3 regions of the Kitasatospora sp. NPDC057015 genome follow, and region 2 is predicted to be linked to each of the others. Evidence: predicted binding sites of a transcription regulator. Region 2 holds the regulator's gene; each other region holds the start of a gene.
The links. The regulator HspR, encoded in region 2, represses chaperone genes until heat shock. The targets are predictions, from matches to a motif close to TTGAGNNNNNNNNNCTCAA.

Region 1 (10,251 bases), on a different contig from region 2:
GCCGAAGCGCTCGGCGTCGGCGTCCGAGAAGGCGATCAGGTCGGACAGGTCGTCGTCCAGCGAGTCGCCGTCGAAGTCGTCCGCGAAGTCGTCGGCGAGGGCCTCGGCGGCGGCCTCGCGCTCACTGTGCCCCTCGTCCTCCTCCGGGCCGGCGGGGACGTCCTCGCCCGGCGCCCCGCTGCGGGGCTCCTCGGCACCCGGGGCGCGGTCGTCCAGGAACAGCACGGTGGCGCCGGGGCCCTCGGCGGCCTCGTCCAGGCCCTCGTCGGTCTCGTCCTCCTCCGGCAGCTCGTCGCCCTCGGAGGCCAGCGCGGCGGCGAACCGGTCCAGCAGCCGGCGCCCGGCCGTGGCCAGGGACTCCGCGTCGAACTCGGCGAGCCGCCCGCTGGCGCTCAGGTCGCCGGTGAAACGGATGGTCGCGGTGGCGGGCTCGGCCCCGGCGTCGCCGTCGAGGCCGCCCTCGCGGACCGAGATCCGGACGGTGGCCGTGGCCTCACCGCCGCCGCGGGCCTCCTGGCCCTCGGCGAAGGCCGTGAGCACGCCCTCCCGGCCCTCGATCAGGGACAGCACGCCCCGGTACGTGATCGTCGAGCTGCCGATCCGCAACCGGAGCCGGCCGCTGATCTCCTCGGCCTGGCCACTGCCCGCCGCGGCCGGCTCGGTGCTCAGACCGGGCACGCAGCGGGCCAGCAGGGCCGGATCCTGCAGGGCCTGCCGGACCAGTGCGGCCGGCCTCGGTACGACAACCTCATGCTCCATGTCTGCGAGCCTACCCACCGCACCGGGCTCTGCGGGTGCTCCGGGCCCGTGCGCCGGTGGCGACTGCGCCCGGGCGGCCCCGGGCCCGCCGGTTCCGGGGCCCGCGCGCGGTCCGGTCCGGGGGAGTGCGGCCGGCCGGCGTCAGTGCGAGCCGAACACGGTGGAGGGCTCGGGGGGCGGCGCGGGCCGGTCGGCGGACAGCCGGTCGGCGGCGGCGCGCAGCCCGGCCGTGGTCAGGGAGCGGGGGAGCGGGGCGTCCCCGGCCAGCGAGAGGTCGGGCGGCCCGACGGCGGCCAGCAGGAAGCCCTGCGGGCCGGCCGGGCCGCAGCTCCCGGGCGGCGGTGCCGGGACGCCGTACGGCAGGGTCTGCAGGCCGGCCGCGCGCAGGCCCGCCTCGACCGGCCACAGGCCGGGCCCGGAGGAGCCGACCCGGACGGCGAGCCGCCCGCCGGGGGCGAGCAGCCGGGCGGCCAGGCCGAGGAACTCGCGGGAGCGGAACTTCACCGCGCGGGCGTCGGGCGGCGCCGGCAGGCCGGAGAGGATCACGTCGAACGGGCTCTCAGAACGACCGCCGGACGGGCTGCGCAGCCACTCCATCGGATCGGCATGGGTGATCCGCACCCGGGGGTCGTCCAGCGAGTGCCCGCCGAGCGCGGCGAGCGCGGGGTCGCTGCGGGCCAGCGCGGTGAGGGCCGGGTCCAGCTCGACCAGCCGGACGCTGCGCACGCCCGAGTGGCGCAGCACCTCGCGCAGCGCGAGTCCGTCGCCGCCGCCCAGCAGCAGCACCCGGGTGTCCCGGCCGCCGCCCATGGCGGGGTGCACCAGGGCCTCGCTGCCCCGGTACTCCTGCGGGCCGCAGACGGCGGGCCTGCCGTCCAGGTAGAGCCGCAGCGGTTCCCCGTCGCCGGAGTCGGAGCCCGGCCCGGGGCGGGTGCCGTCCGGGCCGGTGAGCACGATCTCCTGGTAGCGGGTCTGGGCGGCGAAGCGGACCTGCGCGCCGTACAGGGCCTGCCGGGCGGCCCGTTCGATCGCGCCGGAGAACGCGGCGGCGGCCGCGAGGGCGACCAGGACGAGACCGCAGCCCGTCCAGAGCAGGGCGCGGGCCCGGGGCTGCGGCTCGTCGCGGAACAGCCACAGCACCACCGCACCGCCCGCGACCGCGTTGACGGCGCCGGTGACCAGGGCGCCGGTGGCCTGGCCGAAGGCGGGCAGGATCAGGAAGGGGAAGGCCAGCCCGCCCACCAGGGCGCCCACGTAGTCGGCCGCGAAGAGGTCGGCGACGGCCCGGCCGGCGTGCTCCCGGCGGATGCGCTGGATCAGGGTCATCAGCAGCGGGATCTCGGCGCCGATCAGGATGCCGATGACGCCGGTCAGGGCGACGATCGCGGCCTGGTAGCCGCCGAACCGCGCCCACCAGACGTGCAGGGTGAGCACCGAGAGCCCGCCGACCAGGGCGAGGGCGCACTCCACCAGGGCGAAGGCGGTGGCCGGGCGCCGGGTGAAGCGCTTGGCGAGCAGCGATCCGAGGCCCATCGCGAACACCATCACGGAGAGCACCACGGAGGTCTGGGTGACTGAGTCCCCGATCAGGTAGCTGCCGAGCGCGACCAGTTCCAGCTCGTAGACCAGCCCGCAGGCCGCGCAGACGAACGCGGCCAGCAGGACGGCCGGCCGGGCCAGCCCCGGCCTGGTCCGGGGCCTGCTGCGCCGGCGGGCGGTCAGCCGGGTCAGCGGCCGTCCGCCCCCCGCCGGGCGTCCGCCGCCGTCGGTGCCGCCGGCCGGGCCGGCGTCGGGTTCGAGGACCGGCTGAGCGGGTGGACCCGCCGGATGGTTGATCACGAACAAACGCTAGGCGACGGATGATGCGGATGGCTGCGTCCATCCGGTGGACAGCGCGGTGCGTCCGGTTGACGGATCGTTCCTGCGTGCGAATCGGCGGCCGCCCCCGTCATCGGCCGCGGACCACCAGCGAGGACCGGGTGCAGACCAGCCGCCCCTCCTGCGGGTAGGCGTGCCAGGTGCGCCAGAGCAGCCGGTCGGCGTCGCCCTGGGTCATCAGCGCCGTGAAGGCGCTCGGGTCGCCCGGGAAGACCCCGGCGAGGCCGCGCGGATGGCCCTCGACCAGCGCCAGCAGCTCCTGGGCGCGGGCGGCGAAGTCGTGCGGCGGCATGGCCTCGATCCGGGCCGCGAACTCGTACTCCCAGCCCGCGACCTGCTTGGCGACCCGGGCCGGCAGCGGGGTGCGCCGGCCCGGCAGGCAGGCGACGGTCTCCAGGCACTCGCCGGGGCCGGCCGCGATCAGCACCTGGTGGGAGGCGCCGAGCAGGCGCAGCTGCAGCGTGCCGGTGGCGCCGGGCCTGTCGACGCCGCCGATGCTCAGGTCGCGGACGGCGAGTGCGGGCAGGGGTTCGCCGCCCAGGCACCAGGCCAGGTCACCGGCGCGGGTGTCGGTGTAGGAGGTCTGCAGTGTGGTGAGCATGCTCGGCTCCGCGTTTCAGCTCCGTGCGCGCCCGCCGTGCAGCGTCCGACTAGGCCGAAGACGAGGCTGTTCGAGGCTGTGCGGTCCCGGGCGCGGCCGACCGTGGAAGGAAGGATTCCGGCTGGAGATTCAGCAGCAGAGAAGCATGAATACGCCGGGTCCGTCGGTGATTTACCCAACTTTGTCAAGCATTCACCGTTTCGGGCACGGGCGCTTCCCCGGTCCGATCGCTCCGGTGCGCGCCTGTGTTCGGTGTGCGCCCCCTTGACCGGAGCGTGCGCCGCGCAATTTGGTTGTGCGCCCCCGGATTCCACGCCCGGCGCACCGCTCCTGTTCGACGTGCGCCCGGTCCGGCGGACTGCCCCGGCCGGTCCTGCGGGTACTGCCGTCCGAGTGGCGGCCGACCCCGGGCCGCTGCGGAAGTGACGGCGCCACTGGCATATGACCATGCGTCAGATCGCCTGCGCCGGAAGGCCGCCGGCCGCCTGCGACGGCACGGCGGGAGGCCGCCTGCGACGGCACGGCGGGAGGCCGGGTGCGCGCCGGAGCGCGACTCCCCGGCGCCGGCCCGGGCCGACCGGGAGCCCCGGCCGGCCGCTGCCGGCGCGGACCGGACGGCCGGGGCCGCGACCCCCGGGAGTCGCGCTCCGCTCAGAGCCGGCCGAGCCGCTCGACGGCCTCCTGGAGCACCGCGTCCTGCTTGCAGAAGGCGAACCGGACCAGGCTCCGGCCGGCCTCGGCGTCGTCGTAGAAGACCACGTTGGGGATGGCGACGACACCGCAGCGCGCGGGCAGGGCCCGGCAGAACTCCATGCCGTCCTTCTCGCCCAACGGAGTGATGTCGGTGGTGATGAAGTACGTGCCCTCCGGCCGGAATACCCGGAAGCCGGCCGCGGCCAGGCCGTCGGCGAGCAGGTCGCGCTTGCGCCGCAGGTCGGCCCGGAACCCGGCGAAGTACTCGTCCGGCAGGCGCAGCGCCTGCGCGACGGCGTACTGGAAGGGGCCCGCGCTGACATAGGTGAGGTACTGCTTGGCGGTGCGGACGGCCGCGACCAGCGGCGCGCTCGCGGTCACCCAGCCGACCTTCCAGCCGGTGAAGGAGAAGGTCTTGCCGGCCGAGGAGATCGACACCGTCCGCTCGCGCATGCCCGGCAGCGCGGCGATCGGGTGGTGCGCGCCCTCGAAGACCAGGTGCTCGTAGACCTCGTCGGCGACCACCAGGAGGTCGTGCTCGACGGCGAGGGCGGCCACCGCGGCCAGCTCCTCGGGGGTGAGGACGGTGCCGGTCGGGTTGTGCGGGGTGTTCAGCAGGATCAGCCGGGTGCGCGGGGTGATCAGCGCCCGGAGCTCGTCCAGGTCGGGCCGGAAGGACGGGGCGCGCAGGGTGAGCGGCACCCGCCGGGCGCCGGCCATGGCGATGCAGGCGGCGTAGGAGTCGTAGAACGGCTCCAGGGCGATCACCTCGTCGCCGGGCTCCAGCAGGGCCAGCAGGGCCGCGGCGATGGCCTCGGTGGCGCCGGCGGTGACCAGGACCTCGGTGTCGGGGTCGTAGCCGAGGCCGTGGAAGCGCTGCTGGTGCTCGGCGATCGCGGTGCGCAGTTCGGGGATGCCGGGGCCGGGCGGGTACTGGTTGCCCCTGCCGGTGAGGACGGCGTCGGCGGCGGCCCGGGCGATCTCGGCCGGGCCGTCGGTGTCGGGGAAGCCCTGGCCGAGGTTGATCGAGCCGGTGGCGGTGGCCAGGGCGGACATCTCGGCGAAGATCGTCGTGCCGAGGCCCTCCAGTCGGCGGTTCAGCAGCGGCCTCGTACCCATACCGGATCCTCCTGGGCTCGTCGTCGGGCTCATCCTGCGGGCATCGCGGCGCCCGGGACAAGTCCGGACGGGCGCCGGACGCGACGACGGCCCGCCCCCGGGGGGACGGGCCGTGCGGGCGGTGCGGGTCGTGCGGGCGTGCCCCGACCGTCCGGAGTCGGCGCGGACTCGGCGCGGAGTCGGCTCAGGACTCGTCGGAGGCGTCGTCCTCGGGGGTGCCCTCGTCGCCCTCGATGTCCTTCTGCAGGCCGAGGCGCTCGACGATCCACTGCTCGAAGCCGACCGCGGCCTGGGTCCAGTTGGCGGTCGTCGTCACGAAGTACTCCAGGTTCACGCCGGTGCCGACGATCATCTGGGACTCGCCGATCAGGCGGACCACGCCGTCCTCGTGCGTGTGGGTGTAGACCTTCGGCCAGAGGGTCTCGCGGTTCCACTCGTCGATCAGGTCGAGGATCTCGCCCTTGTCCTCCAGCGGGTACGAGCGGTCGTAGAAGGCGCGGACCGCGAAGAGCTCCTTCTGGTCGCCGCGGAACATGTAGTAGACGCGGAAGCCGTCCCAGGGGGCGGTGAGGTCGCCCTCCTCGTCGACCACGTGCTTGAGCTGCATCTGGTCGAGCAGCTGCGCCACGAGGGCCTGGTCCGGCACCACCACGGGCGGCGGGCCGGCCGGCTGGCCCTGGCCGGGCTGACCACCCTGCGGGCCCTGCGGGACGCCGAACGACGGGATGGACGACGGGTCGATACTCATGGGAGGTCCTCTTCTCAGTGCACATGGGTGGTCGGCAATGAGAGGCCGCCCTTCCACGTCCCATCCTGCCTCATCCGGGGCGCCAGACACAGGGCTGCCCGGAGCCGGACCGCCGGTCGGCGCGGGTCCTCGTGCCGGTGCGCCCCGGCCGGGCGGGCCGCCCCCGAGGGGGCCCGCCCGGCCGGCACGCTACTTCTGCAGCGGACCCCGGGCGCGGACGGCCAGCCGGTCGCCGTCCTCGTCGCGGTCGACCACCACGGTGTCCCCGTCGTGGACCTGGCCGGACAGGATCGCCCTGGCGAGCTGGTCACCGATCGCCGACTGCACCAGCCGGCGCAGCGGCCGCGCGCCGTACGCGGGGTCGTAGCCGGTGAGGGCCAGCCAGTCCCGGGCGGCGGGGGTGACCTCCAGGGTGAGCCGGCGGTCGCGCAGCCGCTCGCCGAGCCGGTCGACCTGCAGGTCCACGATCCGGGTGAGCTCGGCGGTGCCCAGCGGTTCGAAGACCACGATGTCGTCCAGCCGGTTGAGGAACTCCGGCTTGAAGGTGGCCCGGACGGTGTCCAGGACGAGCTCCTTCTTGCGGTCCTCCGGGGTGTTCGGGTCGATCAGGAACTGCGAGCCGAGGTTGGAGGTGAGGATCAGGATGGCGTTGCGGAAGTCCACCGTCCGGCCCTGCCCGTCGGTGAGCCGGCCGTCGTCCAGCACCTGCAGCAGCACGTCGAAGACCTCGGGGTGCGCCTTCTCCACCTCGTCGAGCAGGACGACGCTGTACGGGCGCCGGCGCACCGCCTCGGTCAGCTGGCCGCCCTCCTCGTAGCCGACGTAGCCGGGCGGGGCGCCGACCAGGCGCGAGACGGAGTGCTTCTCGCCGTACTCGCTCATGTCGATCCGGACCATCGCCCGCTCGTCGTCGAACAGGAAGTCGGCCAGGGCCTTCGCGAGTTCGGTCTTGCCGACGCCGGTCGGGCCGAGGAAGAGGAAGGAGCCGGTCGGGCGGTCCGGGTCGGCGATCCCCGAGCGGGTGCGGCGCACCGCGTCGGAGACGGCCTGCACGGCCTCGCGCTGGCCGATCAGCCGGCGGCCGAGCTCCTCCTCCATCCGCAGCAGTTTGGCGCTCTCGCCCTCCAGCAGCCGGCCGGCCGGGATGCCCGTCCAGGAGGAGACCACGTCGGCCACGTCGTCCGGGCCGACCTCCTCCTTGACCATCGACTGACCGGCGTCTTCGTCGGCGGCCCGCTCCTGGGCCTCGGCGAGCTCGCCCTCGGCGGTCGGGATCTCGGCGTACATCAGCTTGGAGGCGCGCTCGAAGTCGCCGTCCCGCTGGGCGCGTTCGAGCAGTCCGCGCAGGTCGTCGAGGCGCTCCTTGAGCTCGCCGACCCGGTTGAGGCTCTTCTTCTCCTGCTCCCAGCGCGCGGTCAGCACGCTCAACTGCTCGTTCTTGTCGGCGAGATCGCGGCGCAGCCGGGCCAGGCGGTCGATCGACGCGGGGTCGGACTCCTTCTCCAGGGCCAGCTCCTCCATCCGCAACCGGTCGACGGCGCGCTGGAGTTCGTCGATCTCGACCGGGGAGGAGTCGATCTCCATCCGGAGCCGGGAGGCGGCCTCGTCGACCAGGTCGATCGCCTTGTCGGGGAGGAAGCGCGAGGTGATGTAGCGGTGGGAGAGGGTCGCGGCGGCGACCAGGGCGGCGTCCGAGATCTGCACCTTGTGGTGGGCCTCGTAGCGGCCCTTGAGGCCGCGCAGGATCGCGATGGAGTCCTCCACCGAGGGCTCGCCGACGATGACCTGCTGGAACCGGCGCTCCAGGGCCGGGTCCTTCTCGATCCGCTCGCGGTACTCGTCCAGGGTGGTGGCGCCGACCATCCGGAGCTCGCCGCGGGCCAGCATCGGCTTGAGCATGTTGCCCGCGTCCATCGCGGAGTCGCCGCCGGCGCCCGCGCCGACCATGGTGTGCAGCTCGTCGATGAAGGTGACGACCTGGCCGTCGCTCTGCTTGATGTCGTTCAGGACGGCCTTCAGCCGCTCCTCGAACTCGCCGCGGTACTTGGCGCCGGCGACCATCGCGCTGAGGTCCAGCGAGACCAGCCGCTTGCCGCGCAGCGACTCGGGCACGTCGCCGGCGACGATCCGCTGGGCCAGGCCCTCGACCACGGCGGTCTTGCCGACGCCGGGCTCGCCGATCAGCACCGGGTTGTTCTTGGTGCGGCGGGAGAGCACCTGGACGACCCGGCGGATCTCCTGGTCGCGGCCGATCACCGGGTCGAGCTTGCCGTCGCGGGCGGCCTGGGTGAGGTCGGTGCCGTACTTCTCCAGCGCCTTGTAGGTGCCCTCCGGGTCCTGCGAGGTGACCCGGCCGCTGCCCCGGACGTCCTTGAACGCGGCCAGCAGGGCCTTGGCGGTGGCGCCGTGCCGGCCGAGCAGGTCGGCGACCGAGCCGCCCTCGGCGGCCAGGCCGACCAGCAGGTGCTCGGTGGAGAGGTACTGGTCGTCCAGGTCGTCGGCCCGCCGGCCGGCCTCGGTGAGCACGGCCAGGGTGTCGCGGGCGAGCTGCGGTGCGGCGACCGTCGAGCCGCTGGCGCTGGGCAGCGCCGCCAGCAGACGGCGGGCCTCGGCGGTGACCTGGCCGGCGTCCGCGCCGACGGCTTCGAGCAGCGGCTTGGCGATGCCCTCGGGCTGTTCCAGCAGGGCGAGCAGGATGTGCACCGGCTTGACGTCCGGGTTCCCTGCTGTGCCCGCCTGCCGGATCGCGGCGGACAGGGCGTCCTGCGTCTTGGTGGTGAACTTGCTGGCGTCCACTGCTGGTTCGTCCTCCTGTGCGTCGGCGGTCGACTGTCGGCCCCGGTACGTCGGCGCCCGCTGCGGCGGTGCCGGCGGGGCCCGGGCCGGTCTGTCGGGGAGCATCGCTCCTGATGGATACAGCATGCACTAAGTTGAGTCTATTCCGCTCAACTTTGGGTGAACAGCTCGGGCGGGCACCGTGCCGGCCCGTCCACCGGCCTGTCCACCGGCTCGTCCACGGGCCGTTTCACCGGAGCACCCGCCCGCCTCAGTTCGTCCGTCGGGTGAGTCCGAGCAGCTCCCGGGCCGGGCCCGAGGGCCGTTGCCCGGCCGGCCAGACCGCGCGCAGCGGACGCCGCAGATCCAGCCCCTCCACCAGCGGGACCGCCACCAGCCGGCGGGTCGCCAGCTCCTCCACCACCGCCAGCTCGCTCAGGCAGACCGGCCCGGCGCCGGTCATCGCAGCCGCCTTCAGGGCCGTGGACGAGGCCAGTTCCATCAACGGCCGGGCCGCGCCGCCGTAGGGCGCCAGCGCCATCTCCAGGACCTCCCGGGTGCCCGAACCGGGCTCGCGCAGCACCAGGGCGGTCGCCGCCAGCTCCGGCCCGGTCACCGGCGCCCGGCGGCGGGCCCAGGGGTGGTCGGGGGCCACCACCACGACCAGCCGGTCGGCGGCCACCACCGTGCCCGAGAGGCCGGCCGCGGTGGTCGGGCCCTCCACGAAGCCGAGGTCCGCCTCGCCGGCCAGCACGTGCCCGGCGACGTCCGCGGAGTTCGCCGTCCGCAGCGTCACCGAGGTCCGCGGACTGGCTCCGTGCAGGGCCAGCAGCCAGCCCGGCATCAGGTACTCCGCCACGGTCAGGCTGGCCACCACCCGCAGCCGGGCGTCCCGGTGCTCGCGCAGCGCGTCGATCCCGGCGTCCAGCGCCTGGGCCGCCTCGACCACGTTCCGGGCCCACTCCACCACCAGCCGGCCGGCCTCGGTCGGCTTGGAGCCCCGGGGCGAGCGCTCCAGCAGGGCCACCCCGATCTGCCGCTCCATGCCCTTGATCCGGGCGCTCGCGGTCGGCTGGCTCACCCCCAGCTCGGTGGCCGCCCGCCCGACGCTGCCGAGCCGTGCGACCGCGAGCAGCAGCTCCAGCGCGCCGAGCTCGGGGACGTGCGAGGAGAGAGGCATAGGCCCAGGCTATGCGCTCATAGAGCCGCGGGCGCTACCGGCGCCACCCCCGCCCGGGCACGGTGGTGCCATGGCCACCCTCACCATCGCCCGTCCGTCAGCCGGCCACCGCCGCCTCCCCCAGCTCGCCGGGCTCGGCCCCAACTGGTACGCCGCCGTCATGGGCACTGCCATCGTGGCGAACGGGGCCGCCGCGCTGCCCGTCCGCCCGCCGGGCCTGATCGGCTTCGGCCGGCTGTTCTGGGCGCTGTCCGTCGCCGCCCTGCTCACCCTGGTCGCCGCGCGACTGGTCCACCTCACCCGGCACCGCGCCGCCGCCCGCGCCGACCTGTTCGACCGGCCCGCCACCGCCGTCTTCTACGGCTGCCCGCCGATGGCGCTGCTCGCCGTGGGGGCCGCCACCCTGACCTTCGGCCCGCGGGTGGTCGGTGCCGGTCCGTCGCTGGCCGCCGCCGCGGCGCTCTGGATCGCGGGCACGGTGTACGCGGTGGCGGTCGC
Region 2 (10,251 bases):
CTGGAGAGCCTCACCAAGGCCTACGAGTCCGTGCCCCGCCTACCGGGCCAGCACGGCGACGCCACCCTGGTGGAGGGCCGCGAGGCGATCCGGCAGCGGATCGCGGAGCTGCTCTCGGACTGCAAGGAGGGCCTGCTCACCGCGCAGCCCGGCTCCCGGCCGCCGATGACGATGGCGCTGTCGCTGCGTCAGGACGTGCCCCTGCTGGCCAGCGGCCGGACGCTGCGCACGCTCTACCAGCCGATGGCCGTCCTGGACGGGACCGCGGCCGACTACGCGCTGGAGGTCACCCGGCTCGGGGCCCGGCTCCGGGTGCTGGACGAACCCTTCCAGCGCATGATCATCATCGACCGGTCGATCGCCGTGGTGCCGGCCGCCGACGACCACAGCAGGGCCGCGTTCATCTCCGACCCCGCGGCCGTCGCCTTCCTGGTCGCCGTCTTCGAACGCGACTGGGCCCGGGCCGACTCGGTCGAGTGGGACGCCGCCCTCTCCAAGGGGCCCGCCCGCCTCGCCGCCGACCGCGTCGGGCGCCTGCTCGCCACCGGGCTCACCCAGCGCGCGGTCGCCACCCGCCTCGGGCTGAGCGAGCGCACCGTCGCCGCCCACATCGCCCGGCTGCGCGAACGGCACGGCGCGCAGACCCTGTTCCAACTCGGCTGGCTGATGCGCGGTGGCCGCGGTGAGTGACCGGTGTACCACCGCGGCCCGGAGCGGATGCCCGCCGGCCGGGCCGCGCCCGGAGCGGACGCCTGCGGAGCCCGTGTCGGGGGAGCCGGACCGTACGGAGCGGAGGTGTGCGGGGCCGGTCCGCCGGACACGGTCCGGCGCCGGGTGCGAATGCGGCCTGCCCGTCCGCGAGCGGATCGGGCGATTCTCGCCGGCCCCTGGTTCTTCCCGACGGGTGCTCGGCGCCGGGCCGAGCTCCTGCGGGTCCGTGCCGGTGGTGCGCGTCGCGCGGCCCGGGGAGCCGTACGGCGCGCGGACGCCCTTCCGGGCGGGCCGACCGGTGCGGGGAGCCGGGGTCGGCCGGACGGACGGGTGCCGCCGCGGATCAGCCGGTGGCCGCGCCGGTGGTCCAGAAGTCGAACGGCCCGACGGCCGGCGGCTGCTGCTGGCGCGGGATGGTGAAGTGCTCGCCGGGAGCCGTCCAGAAGCCCTCGCGCAGCGACAGCGCCATGCCGGCCCAGTCCAGCGCGGTCTCCACGGTGTGCCGCAGGGCCTCCTGCGACCAGGTGTCGTCGAAGACGAGCGGCAGCACCGGGGCGACCTGCTCGATGGTGGCGATCAGCGGGTTGTGGGTGATCGCCTCGTCGACCAGCAGCACGACGGGCTTGCGCAGCGCCGACGCCCAGCCGAGCTCCAGGCTGACCCCGGCGCTGAGCGGCGCCCCGACGTAGGCGAAGACCAGGTCGGCGGTCTGCAGCGCGCGGAAGTCGGACGGGACCCTCGGCTCGGGTGCCCGGCCGGCCACCGTCCAGGCGTCGCTGTGGTGCGCGCTGTACACGGCGGCGCCGCTGCGCAGCAGCGTGGAGCGCAGGGTGGTCAGCCGGGTGCGGCTCGCCAGGGTCACCACGCTGTCGGCCGGCCCGGTCAGTCGCATCAGCGGCGCGGCGAGGAACACTCGGGCTCGCCGGCCCTCGGGGGCGTGGCCGGCGTGATCGCGCTGGTAGGGCTCACTCATGTCGACTCCGGGGGAATGGCCCACCACAGGAGAGACGCACCTTGGTAGGCTATGCGGCTTTTGGGCTGGTTTCGTAGGGAATATCAGAAACCGAAAGGCGTTGGCGGCGACAACTGAATCGCAGTCAAAGGGGGGAGCCATCGGGCGGCCCGACAATGCCGTCGGGTCGAGATGGGCGAGTTGATCGTCCAACGCCCACGCCCGCAGCGTCCACTGGCACGCGGTGTCATCCGTCTGACTGGCAGAGAGATGACACCCCTCAAAGGTGGCCCCCTCGTGACACCGGTACCGCGAGTGCGGCATCATCGGATCGATTGCCCGCATGTCACATATCTGTTCGATCTGACATGTCCCTACAGAATGAGGTGCCCATGTCCCGTACCCGTGCGAACGTTCGTGCAGCCCTGGTGTCGCTGGCCGTTGGCGCAATGGCACTACTGGCCGGCACGGTCACTCTCGACCATGATGGCGGACCTGTCCATGTCAGTCGAGTGACTTCGGCAGACTCGGCCGACTTCTCACTGCAGGCCCAGCAGGCAATCGCCATGGAGTACAACTGGACCTGATCGGCCGGCGGGCCGAATTGATTGAACAACGACGTCGGCGACCGGTGGAAATACCGGGATCAGAAATCGTCAGGTTCAGGTCAATTATCCCCGAACGAGACCGAGGCGGGCGGGCACTCCGGGGTTTCCTGTGAGGAGCGCGCCAGGATGTAGCCGAGCTGGAACAGCGATTCCACGTTGTAGTCCTCGCGCATCTCGGCCAGATGCCGGGCCAGGGTGCGCTCGCTGATACCCAGTCTGCGGGCTATCACCCGGTGATTGGTCCCCTTCAGCAGCAGGTCGACGATCGTCTGCCGCAGCCGGGAGACCACCTGTTGCGGCACCGTCCGCCCGCCGTTGAAATCCAGGCCCCGGTTCCAGTTGCGCTCGAACACCTCGTCCGTCAGGTAGTTGATGACGGCCTGGTCATGGATGAAGGCGGCCAGGTTGAGGTCCTCGACCACGGGTATCACGGCCAGCCGCCGGTCGATCACGATCAGCCGGGTGTAGGGCTCGTCCAGGGTCCGGAACAGCCCTCCGGCCTGGGTGATCGTGGCGACGTAGTCACGCGTCGGAGCGTGGTAGCGGGTACTCGGATGGTAGATCGTCCGCGCGGCGACCCCGCGGCGGAGATCCTCCAGGTCCCCCGCCAGACTGCCCGAGAGGGCCTCCGGGGGGCGGGGGCCCCCGGGCTGGGCCGCCAGGACCTCCTCCTTGGCACTGGCGACGGCGTGCTTGAGCCGCTGGTTGATCAGCGCCTTGCCCCGCACGTACTCGATCGTGCCGCCCACCGGCTCCGGAGTGTGGAACGCCTCCGCGAGACTGTTCAGCTCGGCCGGCAGCGCGATCGCCCGGGAGAGCAGCTCCAGCGCCTGGCGCTGCCAGACGGCGCTCAGCCCGGAGCCGAGCTGCTTGGGATCGACGGCCACCAGCACCGACGGGTCGTCCGTGTCGGGCACCAGCAGCCCGATGTCCAGCAGCTCCAGCAGCTGGCTGGTGTCTCTCTGGTCGACCTCGCCACGGGCGATCCGGCCGTGGGCGCGAATGACGGACAGGTAGAGCGTGTGGGCTCCACTCGACAACATGCCGGGTCCGCTCCCGCTCAGACCGGCGTCGTCCCTCCCGCTCATTTCGGCTCCTCATCGACAATTGAACCGACGTTGAAGGTGGACCGCAGTCACCCCCACTGGGGATCCTAAGTGTCGAGGTGCCCGCTGGAGTCGCGTCCAGCACGCGGCAGGGTCCGTTGGATGGCACTCTCTCATTCCAGACAAGCCGCCGGCACCCCCCAGGAGGGGGACCCGACGGCTTGACCCGAAATATCCGGTTATCGCTTCGGTCGCCAGACCACCAGCGCACTGGACTGGCTGACCTGCTGGTACGGCACCAGGTCCCGGCGGTAGGAGGCGTGCACCGCGGCCTCACGCTGCTGCAGCGCGCTGGCGGCGCCCTCCAGGGAGTCGGCGAGCTCGCCGATCCGGGACTGGAGGGCAGCCACCTGGTTCTCCAGCTCGATGATCCGCTTGATGCCGGCCAGGTTGATGCCCTCGTCCTGGGACAGCCGCTGCACCTCGCGCAGCTGCTGGATGTCCCGGGCCGAGTAGCGCCGGCCGCGACCGGCCGTGCGGTCGGGGCAGACCAGGCCGAGCCGGTCGTACTGGCGCAGGGTCTGCGGGTGCAGGCCGGACAGCTCGGCGGCGACCGAGATGACGTAGACCGGGGTGTCCTCGGTCAGCACGTACGCGGCGGCCCCGGCCGGATTGCGGGTGGGCCGGCCGGGACGGGGGCCTCCGGGGAGGCCGTCGCCGAGGCCGACACCGATCGAGTCACGGTTCATGAGCTGGTCACGCTCCCTCCGCCGCCCGGAACAGGGCGGCCCGCGGGTCGTCCGAGGCGGTGGCCTCGCGGTACTGCTCCAGAGCCGCCAGCGCGTCGCCGATGACGTGCTGCGGCACCACGACCTCCACGGTGACCAGGAGGTCCCCGCGGGTGCCGTCCTTACGGGTGGCGCCCTTGCCCCGGGCCCGCAGGGTGAGGCCGTTGGCACTCCCGGCGGGCAGTCTGAGTTTCACCGCCGGGCCCTTGAGCGTCGGCACCTCGATGGTGCCGCCCAACGCCGCTTCGGGGAAGGACACCGGCACGGTCACCGTCAGGTTGTCGCCCTTGCGGCCGAAGACCGGGTGCGGGTCGACGTGCACCAGGACGAACAGGTCGCCGGGCTGGCCACCGCGTTCGCCCTGGGCGCCCTTGCCCTTGAGCCGGATCTTCTGACCGTCCTGCACCCCGGCCGGGATCCGGACCTGCATGGTGCGGGCCGAGCTGGCCCGACCGCTGCCGTGGCAGTCGGGGCACGGATCGTCGACGATCATGCCGCGGCCGCGGCAGTCCCGGCAGGGCTCGGAGAGCGCGAAGGCGCCCTGACCACGGCTGACGGTCCCGGCGCCGACGCAGGTCGGACAGACCCGCGGGGTGGTGCCGGCCCTGGCACCGGTGCCGCTGCACGAGCGGCAGGGCGCCTGGCTGGTCATCCGCAGCGGGACGGTCGCGCCGTCCACCGCCTCCTCGAAACTGAGGGTCACCTCGGTCTCGACGTCGGCGCCCCGGCGCGGCTGGGCCTGCCGGCCGCCGCGGCCGAACAGGCCGCCGAAGACGTCGCCGATCCCGCCGCCCCCGGCACCCGGGCCGCCCTGGGTGCCGTTGAACAGGTCGCCGAAGTCGAAGCTGTAGTTGCCGCCGCCGGGGCCGCCGGAGCGGTAGCCGCCGTTGGCGAAGAGCGTGCGCGCCTCGTCGTACTCCTTGCGGCGCTTGTCGTCCGACAGGACGTCATAGGCCTCGGAGATGTCCTTGAAGCGGTCCTCCGCCTTGACGTCGCCCTTGTTGGCGTCGGGGTGGAACTCCCGCGCCAGCTTCCGGTACGTCTTCTTGATCTCGGCTGCGGAGGCGTCCTTGGGCACGCCGAGGACCTTGTAGTAGTCCTTTTCCACGTAGTCCTTGCCGCTCATGGCTGCCGCCACCTCCCGGAGTCAATAGGTCCGCGGTACCCGCGGGCGGTGCCGGCGGCGCCGGGGGCACTGCCGGCACCGCCCGCGGATACGGCGCTGCGGAGCCGTTCGCCGTACTGGACGACGTACGACTCCGCAGCGCACAGGTTGTCAGCTTTCCGCGCCACCGTCAGCCTTGTCGGCGTCGCCGTCCGCCGCCTGCTCGGCGTCGTCCGGCGCGGACGTGGTCTGGGTGCCCGGCTGGGGCTCCGCGACCGCCACCATCGCCGGGCGGATGATCCGCTCGCCGATCCGGTAGCCCGGCTGGAGGATCTGCACACAGGTGTCCTCGGTGACGTCCGAGGAGTAGCTGTGCATCAGCGCCTCGTGCATCGTCGGGTCGAAGGGCTCGCCCTCCTTGCCGAACTGCTGCAGGCCCAGCTTGGCGACGACCGTCTCCAGGCTGTCGGAGACGGACTTGAAACCGCCCGTCACCTCGCCGTGCTCGCGGGCCCGGCCGATGTCGTCCAGCACCGGGATCAGGCTCTCCAGGATGTTGGAGACCGCGATCTCGCGGACCGTCATGCGGTCCCGCTCGACCCGCTTGCGGTAGTTCTGGTACTCGGCCTGGAGGCGCTGGAGGTCACCAGTGCGCTCGGCCACCTCGCGCTTGGCCGCGGCGAGCTCCTCCGAGGCACCGCCCGAGACCGCCTCTTCGGCAGCCTTGAGGACGGCCTCCTCAGCGGTGGAGTCGTCGCCGGGCTCAGCGCCCTGCGGCTTCTCCGTCATGCCGCACCACCCTTGGGCTTCTCGTCGTCGACGATCTCGGCGTCGACCACGTCGTCCTCGGGGGCACCGGCCGCGGCGCCGTCGCCGGCAGCGGCCGCACCGGCGGCGTCGGCGTTGGCGTAGAGCGCCGTGCCGAGCTTCTGGGCGGTGGTGGAGACCTTCTCGGTGGCCTCGCGGATGGCCGCGATGTCCTCACCCTTGAGGGCTTCCTTGAGCTCGCCGATCGCGGTCTCGACCTCGGTCTTGACGTCGGCCGGGAGCTTGTCGGTGTTGTCCGCGATGAACTTCTCGGTCGAGTAGACGAGCTGCTCGGCCTGGTTGCGGGTCTCGACCGACTCGCGACGCTTGTGGTCCTCCTCGGCGTACTGCTCGGCCTCGCGCATCATGCGCTCGATGTCGTCCTTCGGCAGCGCGGAGCCGCCGGTGACGGTCATCCGCTGCTCCTTGCCGGTGCCGAGGTCCTTCGCGCCGACGTGCATGATGCCGTTGGCGTCGATGTCGAAGGTGACCTCGATCTGCGGCAGGCCACGGGGGGCCGGGGGCAGGCCGGTCAGCTCGAACATGCCGAGCTTCTTGTTGTACGAGGCGATCTCGCGCTCGCCCTGGTAGACCTGGATCTGCACCGACGGCTGGTTGTCCTCGGCCGTGGTGAAGATCTCGGAGCGCTTGGTCGGGATCGTGGTGTTGCGCTCGATCAGCTTGGTCATGATGCCGCCCTTGGTCTCGATGCCCAGGGACAGCGGGGTGACGTCGAGCAGCAGGACGTCCTTGACCTCGCCCTTCAGGACACCGGCCTGCAGGGCGGCGCCGATGGCGACGACCTCGTCCGGGTTCACGCCCTTGTTGGCGTCCTGCCCGCCGGTCATCTCCTTGACCAGCTCGGCGACGGCCGGCATACGGGTCGAGCCACCGACCAGGACGACGTGGTCGATCTCGGAGAGCGAGATGCCGGCGTCCTTGATCACGTTGTGGAACGGCGTCTTGCAGCGCTCCAGCAGGTCGGCGGTGAGCTGCTGGAACTGGGCCCGGGTGAGCTTCTCGTCCAGGTGCAGCGGACCCTCGGCGGAGGCCGTGATGTAGGGCAGGTTGATCGAGGTCTCGGAGGACGAGGACAGCTCGATCTTGGCCTTCTCGGCCGCCTCGCGCAGACGCTGCAGGGCCATCTTGTCCTTGGACAGGTCGACGCCGTGACCGGACTGGAAGACCTTGACCAGGTGGTCGACGACCTTCTGGTCCCAGTCGTCACCACCGAGGTGGTTGTCACCGTTGGTGGCCTTCACCTCGACGACCCCGTCGCCGATCTCCAGCAGGGAGACGTCGAAGGTGCCGCCGCCGAGGTCGAAGACCAGGATGGTCTGGTCGTCCTTGTCGAGGCCGTAGGCCAGCGCCGCCGCGGTGGGCTCGTTGACGATGCGCAGGACGTTGAGGCCCGCGATCTCACCGGCCTCCTTGGTGGCCTGGCGCTCGGAGTCCGAGAAGTACGCCGGAACGGTGATGACGGCGTCGGTGACCGTCTCGCCCAGGTAGGCCTCGGCGTCCCGCTTGAGCTTCTGCAGGATGAAGGCGCTGATCTGCTGGGGGTTGAAGTCCTTGCCGTCCAGGTTGACCTTCCACCCGGTGCCCATGTGGCGCTTGACCGAGCGGATGGTCCGGTCGACGTTCGTGACCGCCTGGCGCTTGGCGACCTCGCCGACCAGCACCTCGCCGTTCTTGGCGAAGGCGACGACGGACGGCGTGGTCCGAGCGCCCTCGGCGTTCGTGATGACGGTGGGCTCGCCGCCCTCCAGAACGCTGACGACCGAGTTCGTCGTACCGAGGTCGATGCCGACCGCGCGTGCCATCGTAAATACCTCCACGGAAGAGTTGAGCTTTACAGGCTCAAGCATGCCTGACCGGATCCGAGGCGTCAACAGGCTTGAGTCGGCACCGCTCAACTTTACTGCGCGCTCGCCTGTACGACACCCTGCGCCACGCCGCCCCGACCCGGCTCACCGGCGCACGTCCACCCCCATCGCCTCCCACCACTCTCACCCGTCACCCCCACCGCCCGCCCCCCGCGACACGTACGAGTGACCCGACAACCCGGCGACGGACGACAGGGCGCCCCGTGAGCGAGCCAAAGGGGCGCGCCGGTGCCGAAAGGGAGGAGCGCGGGAGCGACGAAGGAGCGACGAAGCGACGACCGTCGGCACCGGACCGAAGCGCCCCGGCGGCGAGTGAACTCAAACAATCAGCCCCGGCGGCGAGCGAGCCCAAACAATCAGCCCCGGCGGCGAGCGAGCCTCGACCAGGCGGGTGAGTGAGCCCTAAGTGACTGCCGCCATACCTTGCGCATCTTCTGAACGAGCGTTAACGAGCGATAGTCTCCGCCGAGGTCCACCTGCAAGTTACCGATGAGTACAATCGGTCGGACCCCTCTACACACAGCTCGACCCCAGCCGCAGGAGACGGAGAGCCGATGCAGCTAGCAGCGATCGTCATCTCGCTGGTCACCACTGTGATCGGCACCGCGCTCGCCGCCCGTGCGGCCGCGTACATCTACCGGGTGGTGAAGACCGGTTCGCCGGACGCCACCCGTACCGGCAACCCGGTACGCAGGACGAGGACGGTGGCCGTCGAGTTCCTCGGCCACACCCGGATGAACCAGTGGGGCATCGTCGGCATCGCCCACTGGTTCGTCGCGGTCGGGTTCTTCACCCTGGTCACGACCCTGGTCACGGCCTTCGGGCAGCTCTTCGACGCCGAGTGGACGATCCCGGTGATCGGGCACTGGCTGCCGTTCGAGGTCTTCACCGAACTGGTCGGCACCCTCACCACGCTGGGCATCGCGACCCTGATCGTGATCCGGCTGCTCAGCCTGCCCGGCCGGGCCGGCCGCAAGTCCCGCTTCGCCGGCTCCATCGCCTGGCAGGCCTTCTACGTCGAGTACACGATCCTCGGCATCGGCATCTGCATCATGGTGCTGCGCGGCCTGGAGGGCGCCCTCGCGGGCGTCGAGTCGTACGAGGCGGCGTACCTGGTCTCGTACCCGCTGGTGCTGGCCTTCAAGGGCCTGTCGCACGGCACGCTGGAAAACCTGATCTACCTCTTCGCGATGCTGAAGATCTGCATCTCCTTCGCGTGGGCCGCCACCATCGGCATCAACCCGTCGATGGGTGTCGCCTGGCACCGCTTCCTCGCCTTCTTCAACATCTTCTTCAAGCGCGAGGAGCAGGGCGGCGTCGCCCTCGGCGCGCTGCGCCCGATGACCAGCGCCGGCGCCCCGATCGACTTCGAGGACCCGGCCGAGGACGCCGTCTTCGGCGTCTCCCAGGTCGAGCACTTCTCCTGGAAGGGCATCCTCGACTTCTCCACCTGCACCGAGTGCGGTCGCTGCCAGTCGCAGTGCCCCGCCTGGAACACCGGCAAGCCGCTCTCCCCCAAGCTGCTGATCATGAGCCTGCGGGAGCACGCGTTCGCCAAGGCGCCGTACCTGCTGGCCGGCGGCGGCAAGGACGCCGAGGGCAACGAGATCGCCACCGCCGAGCAGCTCAAGGACGTCCCGGCGGCCGCGCTGGCCGAGGCCGAGCGCCCGCTGATCGGCACCGCCGAGGAGAACGGCGTCATCGACCCGGACGTGCTCTGGTCCTGCACCAGCTGCGGCGCCTGCGTCGAGCAGTGCCCGGTGGACATCGAGCACATCGACCACATCGTCGACATGCGCCGCTACCAGGTGATGATCGAGAGCTCCTTCCCGACCGAGGCCGGGACGATGCTCAAGAACCTGGAGAACAAGGGCAACCCGTGGGGCATGGCCACCAAGGCGCGCCTCGACTGGGTCAAGGAGCTGAAGAAGGAGACCGGCATCGAGGTGCCGGTGATCGGTGAGGACATCGACCCCGCCGAGGTGGAGTACCTCTACTGGGTCGGCTGCGCCGGCGCGCTGGAGGACCGCGCGAAGAAGACCACCAAGGCCTTCGCCGAGCTGCTGCACACCGCGGGCGTCAAGTTCGCGATCCTCGGCAAGGAGGAAACCTGCTCGGGTGACTCCCCGCGCCGCCTGGGCAACGAGTTCCTGTTCCAGATGCTCGGCGCGCAGAACGTCGAGACGCTGAACGCCGCGCTGGAGGACGCGCCGACCAAGCGGATCGTGGCGACCTGCCCGCACTGCTTCAACACCATCGCCAACGAGTACCCCCAGCTGGGCGGCCACTTCGAGGTCATCCACCACACCCAGCTGCTGCAGCACCTGATCGACGAGGGCCGGCTGCTG
Region 3 (10,251 bases), on a different contig from region 2:
GCGCGGCTGGGCCGCCAGGCAGGCGAGCAGGTCGAACTCGGTCGGCGTCAGGTGGACGTCGCCCGAGGCCAGCCGGACCCGCCGCTGGACGTGGTCGATCTCCAGCTCGCCGAAGCGCAGGCTGCCGAGCGTCGGCGTCCGCGCCGCCTGCTGGGCGCGCTCCACCCGGCGCAGCAGGACGTTGACCCGGGCCGCCAACTCGCGCATGGAGAACGGCTTGGTCATGTAGTCGTCCGCGCCGACCCCGAGGCCGACCAGGAGGTCGGTCTCGTCGTCGCGGGCGGTCAGCATCAGCACGGGCACCGGGCGCTGCGCCTGGATCCGCCGGCACACCTCCAGGCCGTCGAAGCCGGGCAGCATGATGTCGAGGACGACGAGGTCGGGCTGCCAGGTGTGGAAGCCGTCGACCGCGCCGGGGCCGTCGTGGGCCACGGCGACCTTGAAGCCCTCCGCGCCCAGCCGGGCCGCGATCGACTCGGCGATCGTCGGCTCGTCCTCCACCACCAGCACTCTGCGCTGGCTGCTCACCGCGCTGCTGGTGTTGTTGTTGTCCTGCTGAATTTCTGTCACGGTCACGCCACCGCCCCCAGGGCTGCGGGCCGGCCGTCGATGGGACGGCGGGCTCCGCTCGTAGTCTTGTTCCGTCGTGGACTGTGCCGGGTCCGCCGTCCCCGCAGGTGCGGACGGGGTCGCAGGTGTGGACTGCGGACCCCTTCCGCACACCCGCAGAGTACGGACAGCGGGCGGTTTCCGGCAGGTGGACCAGGCGTTTTCGGCCCGTGGGCCGACCCCGGGGACCGGGATCCGGCCCGGTCCGGAGTTGGCACGGGCCGATACCTTACCCGCCCAGAATTTCCCCCGTAACGGTGCGTATGCACCCAAGCGGGTGGCAGACTCCCCGGGGGTACCGCTACTCGTGCGTAAACAGAGGGATGGTCCGGACCATCCGGGCCGACTCCTCGATCGTGTGTGCTCGATCTTCACAGCGTGTTCCCAGGGAATGCTCAGATCCCCAAAGTAACGTGAGCACGACAAGTGTGGCAGCAAAGTCGTCCGGCCGGGAACGGAGGTGCGGTGGCAGGGACGCGACGGGAGTCCGCCGCTCCGGGGCCGCCCTACGGCGGCCTGCGCTTCGGCCTGCGCACCGGGGTCGCCGCGTGGGTGCTCCGGCGATTCCCCACGCCCCGGCGCACCCCCTTCACGCTGGCCTTCCTCGGCGTGCTCGTGGCCACCACGCTCTTTTCCCGGCTGGCCGATCCGGGGCTGGTCGGCCACCTCCAGGCGCTGTCAAGCACGGACGGTCACAACCTGCTGCGGCATCCGCTGCGGGCACTGGTCCTCAGCGGCTTCTGGGTGGCCGGCCCGGTCTGGATGCCGTACCTGTGGGCCTTCGTCCTCGCCGCGGCCCCGCTGGAGCGCCGGGTCGGCGCGGCCCGGGCGGCCGGGGTGTTCGCCGCCGGGCACGTGCTGGCGACCCTGCTCTCGCAGGGCGTGGTCGCCGCCGCAGTCCGCACCGGCCGGCTCGGCCCCGACGCGCTGGACCGCCTCGACATCGGGATCAGTTACGGCGTGCTCGCCACTCTGGGGGCGCTCGCCGTGCTGCTCCCGCCGGTCGGCCGGCTGCTTGTGCTGGGGGGAGTGGGGCTGCTGGTCGCCGACCAGGTGGTCGCCGACCGGGACCTCGTCACGGGCGTCGGCCATCCGGCGGCGCTGGTGCTCGGCGTCCTCCTCGGGTACCTGCTGCGCCGCCGGTCGCGCCCGCCCCGTCGGGCCGGCGGCTCCCGTCCGGCCGCCGGGCCCGAGCCCACGGGGCGCCCGCGCGGGCGGGCCGTCCTCGACCGGGTCTGACCCTCCCCGGCCGGTCCCCGCCGTCGGCCCGCCCCTCGTTCGTCGTGGCCGCACCCCGCCGCCGGCCCGGGCCCACGGCTGTCCAGCAGGGCTTTTGACGCGGTCCCGGCAGGCCCCCCGCCCTTTCGCTGCCGGCGAACATCCCCCCGGGAACAACCGGCCCTCGCGAAACCTTAGTCAGGTCAGCTCAACTTCACTGACTGGGGAGAGATCATGGCATCGACGTCCACACCGCTCACCCTGCCCGTCCTGCCGCTCGACGACGAGGTCGTACTGCCGGGCATGGTCGTCCCGCTGGACCTGTCGGACACCGAGGTGCGGGCCGCGGTCGAGGCCGCCCGGGCCGCGGCCGTCGGCACCCAGAAGCCCCAGGTCCTGCTGGTCCCGCGGGTGGACGGCTCGTACGCGGCGGCCGGCACCCTCGCCACCGTCGAGCAGGTCGGCCGGCTCGCCGACGGAGACCCGGCGGCGCTCGTCCGGGCCGTGCGCCGGGTCCGGATCGGCGTCGGCACCACCGGCCCCGGCGCCGCGCTCTGGGTGGAGACCGGCCCGTTCCGCGAGTCCACCGTGCCGACCCCGCTCACCGGCCGGGCCGCCGAGCTGGCCAAGGAGTACAAGGCGGTCTCCACCCAGTGGCTGCGCAAGCGCGGCGCCTGGCAGATCGTCGACCGGGTGGCCCAGATCGAGGGCGTCGGCGAGCTCGCCGACAACATCGGGTACGCGCCCTTCGCCACCGCCGAGCAGAAGCTCAAGGTGCTGCTGGAGGCGGACCAGATCGCCCGCCTGGAGTACGCGCTCACCCTGCTCCGCGACCACCTCGCGGAGGAGGAGGTCAACGACACCATCCGCAAGGACGTCGAGGAGGGCGTCGCCAAGCAGCAGAAGGAGTTCCTGCTCCGCCGCCAGCTGGAGGCCGTCCGCAAGGAGCTGGCCGAGCTGAACGGCGACCCGGCCGACGAGGAGGGCGACTACCGGGCCCGGGTCGAGGCCGCCGACCTGCCGGCGAAGGTCCGCGAGGCGGCCCTCAAGGAGGTCGACAAGCTGGAGCGCGCGTCCGACCAGTCGCCCGAGGGCAGCTGGATCCGCACCTGGCTGGACACCGTGCTGGAGCTGCCCTGGAACGAGCGCTCCGAGGACGCCTACGACATCGCCGGCGCCCGCGCCGTGCTCGACGCCGACCACGCCGGCCTCGCCGACGTGAAGGACCGCATCGTCGAGTACCTGGCCGTCCGCAAGCGCCGCGCCGACCAGGGGCTCGGCCTGATCGGCGGCCGCCGAGGGGGTGCCGTGCTGGCGCTCACCGGCCCGCCCGGGGTCGGCAAGACCTCGCTGGGCGAGTCGGTGGCCCGTGCGATGGGCCGCTCGTTCGTCCGGGTCGCGCTCGGCGGCGTCCGGGACGAGGCCGAGATCCGCGGCCACCGCCGCACCTACGTCGGCGCGCTGCCCGGCCGGATCGTCCGAGCGATCAAGGAGGCCGGCTCGATGAACCCGGTCGTGCTGCTCGACGAGATCGACAAGGTCGGCTCCGACTACCGGGGCGACCCGGCCGCCGCCCTGCTCGAAGTGCTCGACCCGGCCCAGAACCACACCTTCCGCGACCACTACCTGGAGGTCGAGCTCGACCTCTCCGACGTCGTCTTCCTCGCCACCGCCAACGTGGTGGAGGCCATCCCCGAGGCCCTGCTCGACCGGATGGAGCTGGTCCGCCTCGACGGCTACACCGAGGACGAGAAGGTCGTCATCGCCCGCGACCACCTGCTCCCGCGCCAGCTGGAGAAGGCGGGGCTCAGCCCGGACCAGGCCTCGCTGACCGAGGAGGCGCTGCGCCTGCTCGCCGGCGAGTACACCAGGGAGGCCGGCGTGCGGAACCTGGAGCGCGCCATCGCCCGGGTGCTGCGGAAGGTGGCCGCGCAGAGCGAGCTCGGCGAGCGCGAGCTGCCGGTCGCGATCGGCGCCGGCGACCTGCGGGCCCTGATCGGCCGGCCGCACCACACCCCGGAGGCGGCCCAGGAGCCGGCCGAGCGGCGCACCGCCGTCCCCGGGGTGGCGACCGGGCTCGCGGTGACCGGCGCGGGCGGCGACGTCCTCTACATCGAGGCCTCGCTCGCCGACGCCGAGACCGGCGGCACCGGCCTGACCCTCACCGGGCAGCTGGGCGACGTGATGAAGGAGTCGGCGCACATCGCGCTCTCCTACCTGCGCTCGCGCGGCGCCGAACTGGAGCTGCCGGTGACCTCCCTGCGGGACCGCGGCGTGCACCTGCACGTGCCGGCCGGGGCCGTGCCCAAGGACGGGCCGAGCGCGGGCATCACCATGACCACCGCGCTGGCCTCGCTGCTCTCCGGCCGCAAGGTCCGCAACGACGTGGCGATGACCGGTGAGGTGTCGCTCACCGGGCGGGTGCTGCCGATCGGCGGGGTGAAGCAGAAGCTGCTCGCCGCCGACCGGGCCGGCGTCACCACGGTGATCATCCCCAAGCGCAACGAGCCGGACCTCGACGACGTCCCGGCCGAGGTGCTGGAGCGGTTGACCGTCCACCCGGTGGCGGACGTGCGCGAGGTGCTGGCCCTGGCCCTGGAGCCGGCGGGGGTGCTGGTCGCCGCGTAGGGGCTGGCCGGCAAGATCCGCCGGCGGGCCGGGTCCGGGCGCGCCCGGCGGGACGTGACGTCCCGTCGGGCGCGTCCGCGTGCTGGGACGCCCTTGTGAGACGCCTCGTCAGTACTCCAGCATGGGGCCCATGGATCGCCACGCCCACCTGAGCCGTCGACTCGACGTCGACCTGGCCCACGCGTGTTCCGCGATCTGTCGCCGCGCCGTCTGACAGCGCGGTGACCCCGCCCGGCCGTGTCCGGGTCCTTCCCTGTCCGAGACTCCCCGGGTTCCGGGTGAGCGTCCGGGCGGCGTGCACCGCTGTCCTCCGCCCCCGGGCGCGTCCCGGAGCGGCTCACCACGACCCCGGACGGGACACCCATGCGCCTCGCGCCCCCTCTTCGCGCCGCCGTACTCTCCGCCGCCGCGCTGCTGCTCACCCTCGGCGGGACCACGCCCGCCGCGGCGGCCGGCACCTTCGGCCCGCTGCCGCCGCACAACCCCTACGCCGGCCCGGCGGGCACCGCCACCATGCACGGCGACACCGGCTCCTCGGACGCCACCCCGCTGCCCGGCCCGAAGGCCGGCCCGCTCTCCTCCGACCGGATCGCCCTGCAGTCCGCCTGCCCGACCGTCCTGGTCGGCTCCGACGGATTCCCCGTCGCGCTCTGCACCACGATCTTCGGGCTCACCCCCACCGTCCACCTGCTCGACCCGGCCGACGGCGGCTCGCTCGCCGAACTGCCGCTCGCCAAGGGCTCCCTGCTCGGCGGCGTGTACGCCTACCTGGACAACCTCGACCGCCTGGTCGCCGTCGACGGCAACGGCGACCTGCTGCGGATCGCCCACCGCCGCGACGCCGCCGGCCACTGGGGGCTGTCCGTCGACAGCCGGCTCCCGCTCGGCGCCGCCGTCCCGGCCGGGGACGCCGTCACCGGGGTCTCGCCCGACTGGCAGGGCCGGGTCTGGTTCGCCACCGGCGGCGGCGTGGTCGGCACCGCCGACGACCGGACCGGCACCGTCCGCACCCTCGCGCTCCCGGCGGGCGAGAAGGTCGCCAACAGCATCTCCACCGCCCCCGAGGGCACCGCCGTCTCCACCACCCACGCCACCTACCTGCTGACCGCCGGGGCCGACGGCACCCCCGCGATCACCTGGCGGCGGGCGTACGACCGCGGGCCCGCCCGCAAGCCCGGCCAGCTCAGCTGGGGCACCGGCTCCACCCCCACCTTCTTCGGGCCGCGCACCGGCACCGACTACGTCACCATCGTCGACAACGCCGCGCCGACCGTGAACCTGCTGGTCTACCGCACCGACACCGGCGCCCAGGTCTGCTCCGTACCCGTGCTCCGGGCCGGCGGCAGCGGCAGCGAGAACTCACCGGTGGCCGTCGGCAACGCCGTCTTCGTCGCCAGCACCTACGGGTACCCGTACCCCAAGCTGCCGGAGGACGCCGGCCCGAGCGTGCCCGCCTCCGACAAGTTCCGCGGCGGCCTCAGCCGGGTCGACGTCCGCGCCGACGGTTCCGGCTGCGACCTGGCCTGGGACACCAAGGTGCGCTCCGCCGCGGTGCCCAGGCTCTCGACCGCCGACGGGCTGATCCACACCGTGCTGCGCAACCCGGTGATCCCCGGCACCGACGCGACCTCGGTGCTGGACCCCTACTACTACGCCGAGGTCGACCCGGCGACCGGCGCGGTGGTGCGCACCGCGTACACCGGTGCCGGGTTCATCTTCGACACGCTCCAGATGGTCGGCTCGATCGCACCCGGCGGGGTCGTCTACCAGGGCACCACCACCGGCGTGCTGCGGATCACCGCGGAGTGAGCCCGGGCGGGTAGGGGCACGACGGGGCGCCCGGTGCCGGCCGTGAGCCGGGCCGGGCGCTCGGATTCCGACTGCGGCCGGTCACCGTGCGAGACTGCGAAGATGCCGTCCCCCACGCAGCGCGCCCTGGCCCGAGTCCCGGCCGGAATGCGCCCCTTCCTGGTGAGACACCGCAAGCTGGTGAAGTTCCTCCTGGTCGGGAGCACGTGTTTCGTGCTGACCCTGGTGGTGAACCTCTCGCTGAAGCTCACCGTGCTCCAGCACAAGCCGGTGGCGGCCCTGACCGTCGCCACCGTCATCGCCACCGTCGTCTCCTACGTGCTGAACCGACAGTGGTCCTTCCGGGCGAACGGCCGGCAGCGGGAGGCCGTCCTGTTCTTCGTGGTCAGCGCGGTGGCCGTGCTGGTCAACGACGTGCCGCTGATCGTCTCCCGCTACCTGCTGGACCTGCGCGAACCGGACGTCAGCGCCTTCACCCAGGAGATCGCGGACCTCGTCAGCGGCATGCTGATCGGCACCCTGCTGGCCATGGTCTTCCGCTACTGGGCGATGAAGCGCTGGGTCTTCGTCCACCTGACCGAGTCCGCCTCGGCTCCGCAGGACAGTCCCCAGCGGGTACCCCAGGCCTGAGAGGGCGAGAGCGATGCGTGAGACGGACGCCGGGCAGGCCGGACCGGCCAGCCAGCAGGGCATGCGCCGGGCCAACCTGGCCCTCGTGCTCGGACAGATCGCCCAGGGCCCGCGCTCCCGGGCCGAGGTCGCCGCGGCCACCGGACTCACCCGGGCGGCGGTCTCCTCGCTGGCGGAGGAACTGCTGGGCGCGGGCCTGCTCACCGAGGCCGGCACCGCCACCCCCAGCGGCCGGGTCGGCCGGCCCGGCACCGCCCTGGGCCTCGCCCCGGACGGACCGGGCGGCCTGGGCGCCGAGATCGGGGTCCAGCACCTGGCGGCCTGCGTGGTGGACCTGCGCGGCGAGGTCCGCAGCTGGCACCGGACGGAGATCCGCAACCAGGGCCGGGAGCCCGCCGCCGTCCTCGCCGACCTCGCCGACCTGCTGCGCCGGGCGGTGGGCGAGTCCGGCCTGCGGCCGGCCGGGCTCACCGTGGCCGTTCCCGGCCTGGTGGGCTCCGCCGAGGGCATGGTCGAGCGGGCGCCCAACCTCGGCTGGTCCCGGGTGCCGGCCACCGCCGAGCTTCGGCAGGCACTGCGGGGGGCCCGGGCCGGCGAGCTGGCCGCCCTGCCGATCGAGATCGACAACGAGGCCAACCTGGGCGGACTGGCCGAGCTCTGGCTCGGCGGGCGGCCCGGCGACTTCGTCCACCTGTCGGCCGAGGCCGGCATCGGCTCGGCGATCGTGGTCGGCGGCCGGCTGCTGCGCGGGGCGCGCGGCTTCGCGGGCGAGCTCGGACACGTACCGGTGCGCCCGGACGGGCCCCCGTGCGCCTGTGGGGCGCGCGGGTGCCTGGAGCAGTACGCGGGCGAGGCGGCGGTCCTGCGCGCGGCCGGCCTGGAGGGCGACCGCGGCGACTGGGTGGCGCTGCTCGCCGAGCGGGCGGCGGCGGGGGACGAGGCGGTGCTGGCCGCGCTGGCCGGGGCCGGCGCGGCGCTCGGCATCGCCGCCACCGGCGCGGTGAACCTGTTGGACCCGGCGGAGCTGGTGCTCGGCGGCGGCTACACCGAGCTGGCGCCCTGGCTGCTGCCGGCGATGCGGGCCGAGCTCGCCGCCCGGGTGACGGTGCGGCCCTGGTCGGACGAGTGGCTGACGGTCTCCGAGCTGGGCCGCCGGGGCCCGCTGCTGGGCGCGGCGGTCGGCGTCGTCCGGGCGATCGTCGCGGACCCCGGCCGGTTCGCGGGCCGCGGAGCCGACTCCGCCTGAGGCGCCCCGCCGGACCCGTACCGCCGGACCCGTACCGCCCGACCCGTACCGCCGGACCCGTACCGCCGGACCCGTACCGCCCGACCCGTACCGCCCGACCCGTACCGCCCGACGCCCGGGTGCGGCGGGCGGGCGGGCCCCCGGGGGGGGGCCGGCCCGCCCCCGGGGGGGCGGGCACCCGGCCCCGCGCGCTCGCCGACCGGCCGTCGCGCCCGGGCGCCCCGGCCCCCGGCGAGGGGGCCGGCCGTCCGTCGGGCGAGCGTACGCCGCTCAGAGCCGTTTCAGAGCGGGGCCGGTTCGCGGTCCGGGCCGGGCACCGCGCCCGCCTCCTCGCGACCGGGCCGGAAGCCCACCGCCAGCAGGGTGCCGCCCACGCCGACCACCGCCCAGGCGACCAGCACCATCAGCGGCACCGCGATCCCGGTGGCGCCGAAGTACGCGATGGAGCGGGCCACGTCGGTGCCGGCGCCGTTGGGGAACCAGGCGCCGATGGCCCGCCAGAACGCCGGCATCAGCGGCGGCGGGAAGACCCCGCCCGCGCTGGGGTTGCCGAGCACCACGAAGAGCAGCACCGCCAGCCCGATGCCGACGACGCCGAACAGGCACTGCAGCGCCATGGTGAAGGCCCCGACGGCGAACACCACCAGGCTGCCCAGGCCCGCCAGGCCCCAGAGGGAGCCGGGCAGCGCGTCCAGCACGGGGCCGACGATCACCGCGCCGCCGATGCCGGCCGCCACCGAGTAGAGCGCCAGCGCGCCCAGCCGGATCACCGCACGGCTGGTGTTGGCCGGCCGGGAGCCGGCGCTGATGCCGAGGATCGAGGCGACCAGGTAGCCGCCGACGCACCAGCCGATCACCAGGTAGAAGGAGGAGAGGCCCTCGGCGTCCCCCGCGGCGAGCGGCACCACGTCCCGGACCACGATCGTCCGGCCCTGGCTCCCGGCGATCCCGGTGGCGATCTTCTCGGCGGCCGTCGCCGCGGCGGGTCCTCGCGCGTTGGCCACCAGCAGGGTGTCCTGGGTGCCGGCGGGGTCGAAGAGGATGGCCGCGTAGACCTTCTGATCCTTGATCAGGGAGGTGGCCGCGGCCGGGTCGGCCGCCGTGGACGCCCGGACGGCGTCGTCCGGTACCGCCTCCAGGGCGGCCACCAGTCCGGGCTGCACCTGGGGCGGGGCGACCACCGCGATCGAGAGCTGATGCGGCGTCGGATCGTGCAGTGCGCCGACGTACGACACGATGAAACCCAGTTGGAGCAGGAGGACGGCGATGACCAGCAGTGCTGTGCGGGGGGTCACCGCGTCCTTGAGTTCGGCGGCGAATCCCTGCCCGGGGGCGGCCATCGACATCTCCTCACTTTCGGGGATGAATCGGATACTTCATATCATCAACTACTGATCTGCCCGGGAATCCCGCGCCGATGCCTGCGGGATACTGACCCGGTGAGTGACGAGCGGGCTCTGCTGGCGGTGGAGCGGGAGATTGCACTGCTGTTCCGGCGTGGCCGGGCGAAGGTGGCGGAGCTCTCCCGCCAGGTGCACCCGGAGCTGGAGGGCACGGCGTACAGCATGCTCGGCTTCATTGAGCAGGCCGGCCGGGTGCGGGTGACCGACATCGGCGCGCACTTCGCGGTCGGCAAGGCCACCGTGAGCCGGCAGGTCAAGGCACTGGAGGAGATCGGTCTGGTCGCCCGCGAGGCCGACCCGCTGGACCGCCGGGCCTCGCTGGTCTCGCTCACCCCGGACGGCGCGGAGCGCTACCTGCGGGTCCGCGACTCCCGTACGGGACGCTTCCGCGAGCTGCTGGCGACCTGGCCGCAGGACGACGTGGTGCGCTTCGCCGACCTGTTGGAGCGGTTCAACGGGCTGACCGGGGAGTCGCCGGAGAGCTGACCGGGTCGGTCTGCTCCCTCCTTCTCCGACGCGCCCCCACGTTCGGCCCGTCGGTCCGCTCCCTCCTTCCTCCGAGTCCTCGCCCCGCGTTCGGCCCGTCGGGGTGATCCGACGTGCCCCGGCACGCCCCCGCGCGGCGGGGCGGGGACGAACCACCGGCGCGGTTCATGGGCGGTCGAGGATTTTACTTGGGCTTGAATAAAGTTGCCTGAGTCAACCATT

Region 1: the regulator HspR is predicted to act here: its motif matches at 8,729-8,747, upstream of clpB (ATP-dependent chaperone ClpB).
Region 3: the regulator HspR is predicted to act here: its motif matches at 2,021-2,039, upstream of lon (endopeptidase La).

The regions. Positions count from the first base shown of each region.
Region 1 covers NZ_JBHUSG010000024.1:106,036-116,286, forward strand. Annotated here, with positions in the region: gene ACFTWP_RS22610 (hypothetical protein) at 1-759, opposite strand, end outside; gene ACFTWP_RS22615 (polyamine aminopropyltransferase) at 901-2,490, opposite strand; gene ACFTWP_RS22620 (DUF2617 family protein) at 2,708-3,238, opposite strand; gene ACFTWP_RS22625 (pyridoxal phosphate-dependent aminotransferase) at 3,890-5,050, opposite strand; gene ACFTWP_RS22630 (YbjN domain-containing protein) at 5,235-5,798, opposite strand; gene clpB (ATP-dependent chaperone ClpB) at 5,988-8,594, opposite strand; gene ACFTWP_RS22640 (LysR family transcriptional regulator) at 8,845-9,753, opposite strand; gene ACFTWP_RS22645 (C4-dicarboxylate ABC transporter) at 9,824-10,251, shown strand, end outside.
Region 2 covers NZ_JBHUSG010000004.1:313,147-323,397, forward strand. Annotated here, with positions in the region: gene ACFTWP_RS06240 (LuxR C-terminal-related transcriptional regulator) at 1-690, shown strand, start outside; gene ACFTWP_RS06245 (hypothetical protein) at 1,055-1,684, opposite strand; gene ACFTWP_RS06250 (hypothetical protein) at 2,056-2,250, shown strand; gene ACFTWP_RS06255 (LuxR family transcriptional regulator) at 2,331-3,359, opposite strand; gene ACFTWP_RS06260 (heat shock protein transcriptional repressor HspR) at 3,557-4,066, opposite strand; gene dnaJ (molecular chaperone DnaJ) at 4,074-5,231, opposite strand; gene grpE (nucleotide exchange factor GrpE) at 5,382-5,999, opposite strand; gene dnaK (molecular chaperone DnaK) at 5,996-7,840, opposite strand; gene ACFTWP_RS06280 ((Fe-S)-binding protein) at 8,458-10,251, shown strand, end outside.
Region 3 covers NZ_JBHUSG010000010.1:199,180-209,430, reverse strand. Annotated here, with positions in the region: gene ACFTWP_RS13120 (response regulator transcription factor) at 1-570, opposite strand, end outside; gene ACFTWP_RS13115 (rhomboid-like protein) at 1,075-1,848, shown strand; gene lon (endopeptidase La) at 2,062-4,455, shown strand; gene ACFTWP_RS13105 (hypothetical protein) at 4,819-6,264, shown strand; gene ACFTWP_RS13100 (GtrA family protein) at 6,367-6,894, shown strand; gene ACFTWP_RS13095 (ROK family protein) at 6,908-8,140, shown strand; gene ACFTWP_RS13090 (DUF3533 domain-containing protein) at 8,422-9,480, opposite strand; gene ACFTWP_RS13085 (MarR family winged helix-turn-helix transcriptional regulator) at 9,580-10,029, shown strand.